Regions from separate parts of the uncultured Butyricimonas sp. genome, predicted to be linked through region 3. Evidence: riboswitches for the same ligand, from Rfam matches in the RefSeq annotation. Region 3 holds a riboswitch; each other region holds the start of a gene.
The links. A riboswitch is a leader RNA that binds a small molecule or an ion and turns the genes downstream of it on or off. The one in region 3 is predicted to bind cobalamin.
Positions count from the first base shown of each region.

Region 1: another riboswitch for cobalamin. It lies ahead of Q5866_RS11350 (TonB-dependent siderophore receptor); the one in region 3 lies ahead of Q5866_RS03865 (DUF5074 domain-containing protein).
Region 2: another riboswitch for cobalamin. It lies ahead of Q5866_RS03420 (TonB-dependent receptor); the one in region 3 lies ahead of Q5866_RS03865 (DUF5074 domain-containing protein).

Region 1 is NZ_CAUFYA010000023.1:72,993-76,214, reverse strand. It holds gene Q5866_RS11355 (O-antigen ligase family protein) at 1-789, opposite strand, end outside; cobalamin riboswitch at 1,148-1,350, shown strand; gene Q5866_RS11350 (TonB-dependent siderophore receptor) at 1,458-3,222, shown strand, end outside.
Region 2 is NZ_CAUFYA010000005.1:2,492-5,713, forward strand. It holds gene Q5866_RS03415 (hypothetical protein) at 1-1,037, shown strand, start outside; cobalamin riboswitch at 1,107-1,314, shown strand; gene Q5866_RS03420 (TonB-dependent receptor) at 1,367-3,222, shown strand, end outside.
Region 3 is NZ_CAUFYA010000005.1:110,335-113,556, forward strand. It holds gene Q5866_RS03860 (oligosaccharide flippase family protein) at 1-728, opposite strand, end outside; cobalamin riboswitch at 1,050-1,259, shown strand; gene Q5866_RS03865 (DUF5074 domain-containing protein) at 1,355-2,503, shown strand; gene Q5866_RS03870 (TonB-dependent siderophore receptor) at 2,514-3,222, shown strand, end outside.

The DNA.
Region 1 (3,222 bases), on a different contig from region 3:
CCCGAGCATGAAGAGGGAAACTCCGTACACGAGCAATCTCCCTTTTGCGGAATCCGGTCGAATCAGGTAGACGCCCCAGAGTGCGAGTGCTGCGAGTAGCAAGAGTGCCACGGTCGTGAGCACCGCTTTTTTGTTCCACTTCTTGCCCGTGGGCTTTTTCGCGGGTTTCAGGAATGTCCATGCCAGCCCGCACGCCAAAGCCACCCACGCTGCCCTCGAGTGCGCCAGAATCATCCCGGCGGACACGAATGCCATTCCGGCGAGCACGAGCATTTTATATCCCTTTCTTGTTTGTGTCCCGAGCAGGCGTATCCCGCCGAAAATCGCCATGGCTAAATAGATTCCCCATAGAGCGGGAGTGTTGAAACTGCCCGTTTGCCCGAAATACGCATGATAAGAAGGGATGTTGCCCGAGAATTGCAGTATCCCCCACGCGGATTGAACGATGCCGCCGACGAATAAGGCGGGAAAGATCGTGTCGGCGGCAGACGAGTTTCTTGCCCACGTGTATGCGATAACCGCGGCGAGCCAGTCGAAAAGGATAAAAGTATCATCGAGAACGGGAGAGGTGAAGTAACGGATAAGTGTCCAGCAAAGCAACAACCCGACGAGCGTGTCGTTTTTCCTCCACGAGTAGCTTTCCCGGGAGAGGAGGTATGGGATTAGTGCGAGGGAAAAGAGCACGAGCGAAAAAAAAGCAGCCGAAAGCCCCGTGAAGCAGTGGTCGAGTCGGTAGAGTACTGGAAGCAAAACTATTGCGATGCCTATTGTGATTTTATGTATATTCATGTTGTTGATGTTCTGCCTGTATCGCCGCATAGAAGATGGTGTATTATTTATATTTATAAAAAATTGGATGTAACAAAAATAAATAAAATTATGAAAGTTACAATACCCGCCCCGAGTCTTGTATTCGAGGATGACCTGCGGTAAAACCACCCTAATAATACCCTATTCCTGCCTTATCCCGCTTTCAACTCTAGTGGCCCGCTTTTCCAACGCCGTTCCCCGGCGATGTTGGAAAAGGGATGAACGGGAGGGGAAGCGGAGCGGAGAGATGATAAGGGTAGTATAAGGGTATTATTGGGATGGGATTTCTTCGGGCAATAAAAAGTCCGGTTGAGATGAATAGTATTGAAAAATATATTACTTTTGCCCCCGTTTTGGTGCGGAACCTTCGCTCATGAAGGCGACGCTTAATAGGGAATCCGGTGTGAATCCGGGACTGTACCCGCAGCTGTAAGTTCCTTTACAAGGGATTTTGTACTTCAAATGTCACTGGTGTAATAACTGGGAAGGCAACAAAATCCGGAACAAGTCAGAAGACCTGCCGAACGATGATAACCATAGCTTTCGGGAGAAAAAGCGAGAGGAAAAATATGGATTTTACCTTGAAACTCATGTTACCCTAAAGACTATGTTAATAATGCTTTATTCATTATTAATATATAGTTTGTATGAAAAAAGTTGTTGTATTGGCAGTATTGCTGTTCGCGTGTGTCGGCTCGCTTTTCGCCGAGGATAAAGACAAGCGCAAAAAGAAAAGTATCACGGATACGATTTTTCGTATCGATGAAGTAAGTGTGCTTGAAAAAAGAAAACGTATCGATTTGTTGGGGTTGGATGTACCGTTGCGCTTTGTCCCGATAACGGTAAGTAAACTTTCCGGGCAGATGTTGGAGCGTAAAGGTATCGTGAATCTGGAAGATGCCGTGAAGTTTTTGCCCGGGATTATTCACAAGACAAATCAACTGGGGGCGTTCCAACGATTCTCTATCCGGGGACAAGGGAGCGCGCTTATCATGATTGATGGGATGCGGGATGAGCGAACGGTTAGCCAGAATGTTCCTTACGGGGACTTGTCATCCGTGGAATCCATCGAATTGATAAAGGGACCCGCTTCGGTGTTGGCGGGACATTCTGCCATGGGAGGGGTTTTGAACATCGTGCGCAAGAAGGTAACACCGGATTTTTCAGCTAATGCCCGGATTAGTTATGGTAGTTGGGAAGAAAAACGGGCTACATTGGGTTTCGGGGGAAAGTTGGCGGGACCGCTTGATTACCGGGCGAATATCCATTATTCCACGGGCGACGGTTACCGGCGCACGAACGCGAATAGATTCTCCCTTTATGGGGTTTTAGGCGCGAATGTCGGCAAAGTAGGGAGATTGGAAGTGAGTGGCAGTTACGCGGATGATAAGTACACGACTGAAATAGGGGCCGCACCGACCGTGCGTTATGATGTGTACGAAGTCGGTAAGGATGCCGAGCCTTTTATGAAGAGCGGAGAACGGCATCCTTATGCCGATTATCACGAGATATATAATGATTACGCGAATAATCGGATGAAGCGTAAAGTATGGGACGTGACGGCACGGTACACTCACGTGATATCCGAGAACATGACATTGCGAGAGAGGTTTACTTATTTCCATAGCGATTTGGATTATTGCTGCGTGGAAGGATTGGGGTACCGGACTTCGGAGGAATCTATTTATAAATGGTATTATACCTCGAAAGGTAAAACGACCTATATAAATCTGGATTCTGTGGTGCGAAATAAACCGTTGAACTTTAACCCGGATCATAAACAATTGAGTAATGTGCTGGAATTGACAGGTAACGTGGAGACCGGATTCGTGAAACACCATTATACATTGGGGTGGTCGTATTTCGCGTTTGATTTTGTACAGTATAACGGGTACGGGAGTGATGATTTGTGGGGACCCGGATTGGGTGCTGTGTTGGCATTGAAGAATCCGCAGTTGGTACAAGGCTGGTGGGATTCCAAAATTTCAGCTGCAAGTCTGAAAACCGATAGAACGCATGCCGTGTATTTGCATGATGTGATGGAATTTAGCGACCAATGGAAGGCGATGTTGTCCGGACGCGTGGATTTTTATAACTATAAAACGGCAACAGCAAAGGTTTTGGACGGGAAACAGGACTACAAGAAGGAGAACCGTTCGGAATGGAATAAAGTGAAGACTTCCGCTTTCACGTATCGGGCGGGAGTGGTGTATTTCCCGGTGCCGGAATTGTCATTTTATGCTTCCGCTTCTTCTTTCTTCAATCCGGTGGTGAAGTTCTATAATCCGGATATTATGTATTTGGATAGAAAGGGGAACGAGTTCAATCCCGACACGGATGGCGGAGAAGTGTTTAAGCCGGAGAAAGGAATTTCGGCAGAAGTCGGGGGGCATTACACGTTGAATGAATGGG
Region 2 (3,222 bases), 110 kb from region 3:
AATCCTTCACCATTAAAGGTGCGTTTGACCGTAGAACCGCAAAAGTATACCGGAATACATTTTCTCGTAATCCTTTCCTCGTACCCGAAGAAGAAGAATTCATCCCCGAATTCTTCAAAGACCCGTTCATGCAAGACGTGACGGATTCATACTGCTACACCACCGATATCCAAATAGAAAACAATTCTTCCTATTCCCCTCGACACGCATACCTATGCGTGTTTAATAACCTTGAATGGAAACCTATTGCAGCCGGAAAGGTTTCAAATAACAAAGCGAAATTCAGTGAATTGGCAAAAAACATCGCTTACCTACCTGTCTATTACGATTCCACCGGCATGTATCATCCATTCAACTACCCGTTCATTCTTGACACAAAAGGAGATACCCACTACCTTATCCCTAGCCCCCAAAAACATACATTACACTTGGAACGAAAGAATCCGGATTTAACAAACGCCTTACACAAATATCTTAACACCTTAAACGGCACTATTATTGAAGCCTCCAACGATAAAGAATTTTCACGAGTGGACACGGTCTTTGTACTTGAGCCATCGAAAAAACTATTCTTCAAAGCCAGGAACATGCATCCCGATAAAAAATACCAATGGTACCGCATTCCCCAAAGCGGTAGAGAGAAATATATTGCAGAATTGTATTTTTTTAACTCGAGAGGTGAAAAACTACAAGCGATAACTGATTCTCTGTACCATGCCGCCATTGACGGCAACCCTCTAACTAATGTTTCGTTATACAATACATTTCTAACCTTACATTTCGATACACCCGTAACAATCGACGAACTCGTCTGCCTGCCTAGAAATGATGGCAACGGGATTTACCCCGGCAATTTATACAAGTTACTATACCACGACCGGGACGGCTGGCAATCGTTAGGCATACAAGAAGGATGCAATTTTTACCTAGAATATGACAACGTGCCAAAAAACGCACTATATTGGTTGCGCAATCTGACCACTGGCGTGGAAGAAAGAATATTCACGTATGAAAATGGCGTAATCACATTTTGGTAAAACAAGCATCCTAAAACCAATAGAGTACAAATTTTCTCCGTTTCATTGTATTTTTTAATGGAATCTGCATACATTCGCGGAGTCTTTGGTGATGTGTTAATATCCCATTAGCGCACAAGAGGGAAGTCGGTTAGAATCCGACACAGTGCCCGCTACTGTGATGCCCGTTTCTCCGCAAGGAGATTCAAAGGAAAGTTCTTGCACCACTGTCCTCGCGGACGGGAAGGTACTTTTCTTAGGCGTAGTCAGGAGACCTGCCAAAGCAAAACAGGTAATAGCGTATTCCCGGGGTCAGGAGTACCATTATGAACTTTTAAACTTAATCTTACATGAAGAAATTTGTAGCGCTGACTACATTATTCGTAGTAGCATTAGCGAGCGTCGCTTTTGCAGAAATCACCTTAAAGGGGAAAGTTGTAGATGCCAAAACCGGTAAAGCTCTTGCCGGGGCAAATGTTCGGTTAGTCGGAACAAGCATCGGTATCGCCACGAATAACAAGGGCGAATTCATTCTGGAAAAAATACCCGACGGGACTTACACGCTTCGTGCCAGCTACTCCGGTTACGAGGTCGGTTCCATGAAAGTGAACGGAAACAAAAGTGACATATTATTCCAGTTACTCGCCACCCCGGTAAACTTGAATCAGGTCGTGGTGACGGGAACAGGAACCCACCGCCGATTGAAAGATTCGCCCGTCCCGGTAGAAGTGATTAGCGGGTCGGACTTAAGGCAGGCAGGAGTAAACTCCTTCGAGGACGCCCTTCTGTTGCTGAACCCCGCGTTCAATATTCGCCCCACGGTCATGGGCTCGTACTTCACGCTCAACGGCATGAGCAACAAATACATCTTGATTCTCGTCAACGGGAAGAAAGTGGCGGGAGATGTTTCCAACAATACCGACTTGTCGCGTATTGACATGGGACGGGTGAAACGCATCGAGATATTGAAAGGTGCAGCTTCCGCCCTCTACGGTTCGGACGCCATCGCCGGGGTAATCAACGTTATCATCGAACAACCGAAAGACCCTATCAGCGTGCAGTCGAAAACCCGTTTCGGGGGAGAATCCAGCTTCTCGCAAAACGCCAGTGTTGATTTTAATTTCGGTAAATTCACTTCCTCCACCTCTTATCAAAGACGGCAAATGGGCGGATGGCAATTAAACCCCAATGAAATCAGCGGCGACACGGTCATCCCCACGAGAAGCGAATCATCCAGTAAATTCCATTCCAATATTGTTACCCAACACTTCACTTACGCGCCCAACGAGCAATTGAAACTTTGCGCGCAAGGAAGTTATTTCAACCGGGAAGTAAATCGTCCGGTACAAGAAAAGAAAAACGACGGGGCGTACCAATACGACCTCACCTACATGGACTACAATTTCGGCTTGGGCGGAAAATACTTCATGAACGATGGAGCGTACATCTCCCTCGACCTTTACATGGACAATTACGAGTACAACAAACTCTACACGGTTGCCCAACTTGACAAAAAAGACACGACATTCCGGGTTGGGGATGAAGAATTGACCAAGCGCCAAAAATATTACAACGGGAACCTGAAAGGCGTATTCCGGGTGGGCGAATACAACAAACTCACGCTCGGTACGGAATACGCTAACGACTACATGAAAAATCCCGGCAGCCTCGACGAACCGAAAGAAATCTACACGCTCGCCGTGTACGCGCAGGATGAAATCCGTGTATGGAAGAATCTACAAATCCTCCCCGGTTTCCGTTACGTTTACAACGAGATGTTCAAGAACCGCTTCACCCCGAAGATTGCCCTCATGTACACGCTCGGCTCGTTCAACTTCAGAACTTCCTATGCCGCCGGATTCAAAACACCCAGCATACAGGAACTATATTACGACTACGAAGCCCGGGGAGCCATCACCATCGGGAATCCCGACTTGAAACCGGAAAAAGCGAATTATTATAACGTGAACGTGGAGTATACCGGGAAATACCTCAATATTTCCGCGAACGGGTATATCAATGACGTGAAAGACATTATCGAGAAATACGATATCGGGGCCACGGACGAAGATAAAGCCAATGGAATAAAAACCCGTAACGTGTACCACAACCTCGACAAGGCGAGCATCAAAGGCTTCGACATCTCCGTGAACAGCTACCTCGGGGCAGGATTCTCCGCCGCGGGGGCTTACAACTGCGTTTACGC
Region 3 (3,222 bases):
TGGCTCGCGGAACCAATGACGAATCCATACAAGCTCGAAGAAAACACCGGCATCGAGAATCGCAATATATCCGCGGTTGTCAAATCCGTTCTTCCCCGTGTTACATTTTTAAAGGGCAATGACAAGAGTCGCGTACCAACGAGAAAGGAGCCAAAAGAAGCGAGCACCAACCCGATAACTGCCCCGGGAACCCCGGTATTGAAAACAATCACGGGTATCACGGAACAAAGTACGCTGAAAGCGCGACTCAACAGCACGTACACCAGCACAACACGTGCCCTCCCGTACACGGTCAATACGCGCTCGACGCCCAATACCTGCATCAATAGCAAGGGAGTTATGGCAAAATATTTCAAATTATCGGTTAGCAACGGGTTGCCAAGTAATTCGGCTATCCATGATGCCCCCGTAAACAAGGTGACTGAAAAGACGGAAGAAAGTCCCCAGAATAACACGCCGAGTTTGCGAATCACCGCCTGCCCTTCTTCTACCGGGACACGTGCAAGAAAGTAAGAATACGCGCCGGGAAGCCCGAAGGAAAAAATCATCAACAAAGTCGAGTAAATATAAATCACCTGACGATACGTGCCATACTCGACAGCAGTCATGTATCGGCTAAGGACAGCCGATATGACCAATGTCATGCATAATGACAAGGCATTAGCCAGCACCAACCATAACGCTTGCGCCGTTTTACTGTTATCCGCCACGAAACCCCTACACATCATGTTTCAATTCACGAGCATGTATACAGTTATAAACTACAGTATCTAAATGTTTTACAATATCCCTTCACATACAATCAATATAAAGTTGCATGGTTGAAGAACAAACATACAAACGTAGTAAATTTTCCGATATACGCAAAAAATATGAAGTTGCATGGTTGAATAATAAATATATAACCATAACAAATTATCCGAGATATACAAAAACATGGCGCATGTACCGATATTTTCAGTGCCAAAACCCAGAATATCGAGAAGCGGAGCGTGATTCCGGAGAAATAAATCTTTTCCCCATTCATTAGCAATATTAAAAAATACATATTACTTTCGCGGCGTTATGGTTCTCGTGTAAGATATTCTACAATCTTACGTGAGATTAATAGGGAATCAGGTGCAAATCCTGAACAGATCCACTGCTGTAAGTTTCGTAACAACTTCTCCGGCACTCACGATCCACTGTCCATTTTAAGGATGGGAAGGACGCCGGGAAGGAAACAAGTCAGAAGACCTGCCATGCACAACATTGTTTAACGTTCAAGGGGAAGGAAGAACGTGAACGCCGATAGCTTAACAATTGTCGACCGTGTACGTCAAGCCTTTTTCTGACTAAAAGGGAATTTATGTTCATGAAAAAGTGGTTTTATTTTCTGACAATCGTATGGATTAGCATGACATTAGCGTCGTGCGACAAACCGGGGATGCCTTATCCCGACGGGGTGTTGGGCGACGGGGATATCGAGGCTCTCGTGCTGAACGAGGGGTTGATTAACACGAACGCCGGGGCGATATCGGTGATATACAAAGACAGTACCGTGGTAGTAGATGCCTTTCAAGACGTGAACCACCGCCCGATGGGTGACGTGGCACAATCCATCACGCTGATTAACGGAAAGTATTTCGTGGCGATGAATAACTCGAAGAAAATCGAGGTGGTCAATCCCGTGACGTTCAAATCCGAGGGAACGATACTCTACACGCAGGCGGGTTACCCGCGACAGATAGTGCCTATCTCGGAAACGGAAGCCGTCGTGTCCGACTTGAACCGACAACTGGTGCGTATTCGCACGGTAGCCCCTTACGGGAAGCCGCTGGAATATATTTCAATCCCGAGATGGGTGGAATATCTGGTCGTGGCGGAAAATAAAGTGTTCGGCATGACGCAGGGAGGTTTGTACGTGTTCGATGCCAACAATATCAATAAAGAGTACGCCCGGGTAATCAAGGATATATACAACGAGGAGTACACGAAGACGTGCCGGATGCTGATAGACAAAGACGGCATAATCTGGGGATTGATGTACCAGAAAAGGAGCGGTGTCGTGACAGGCGTCACGCTGAAAGGCGTAGACCCGAAACGGGAAAAAGTAGTTAAATCGTACACCCTCCCCATCGGCGACCCGAATTCACAGACCCCGGGCGAGATTATCGGCTATATCAATTACAACCGCACGGATATCGACCCGACGGGAACGTGGATATACTTCAACGTGAAAACCCGTGCGACAGAAGAAAACGCCAAAGGCGAAAAAGAACAGCAGAGCGTGTACCGGATGAACGTGACGACGGGTGAATTTGAACATTATTACGACCTGCCGGGCGTGGGTATGATGTACGGGTTCGCGGTTAGCCCCGAAGGCGACGTTTACCTGTGCGATTGTTTGGATTACACGGCACAAAGAGGTTATATCCGTCATTACCTGAAAGACGGGAGAAGGGTAAGCCACAAAGTGGGTGTTTATCCCGGACAAGTGTATTTCCCCGGGTATCAACAATAAAACAGTGATTATGCTCAAAAAAATAACGATAGGATTATATGCCTGTTTCACGCTGGGCGGCGGGATGCAGGCAGAGGCACAGCGGCGGGATTCGGTGGCGATGCACGGGACTCTCGACACGGTGCAAGTGGTGAGTCAACGTATCCAACACGCCAACGAGGCAAATGCCGGGGCAAAGGTTAGCCGCATAGACCCGGAAATCATGCAAGCGAATAAAACCCGTTCGTTGGCAGAGTTACTGACGGACTACACTGCTATTTATATCAAGAGCCTCGGGATGGGAGCCTTGTCGACCGCCTCCTTCCGTGGAGCCAGTCCCTCGCAAACACGGGTGAACTGGAACGGCATCAATATCACGCCACCGATGTCGGGAACGTTCGATTTCTCGCAAATCCCGGTTTTCTTCACGGATAATATCAACCTGTATTACGGGAGCAGCCACGTGAAGAACGGGACGGGAGCCATCGGGGGAAGTGTCAACCTATTCACCGACCCGGATTGGCGAAAGGGAGTAAGCGGGAAAGTGCTGGGCGAGTACGGTTCCTACGGCACGTACACCACGGGGGCACAAGTAACCACGGGCGGAGAGAAATCAAGTTTCAAAACCCGCCTGTATTACCAGCACTCGGATAACAACTATACTTATTTGAACAAGATTCTGACCAACGTCCCCTTCCGCGAGAAACGGCAGGATGCCGACTACACGCAATGGGCAGCAA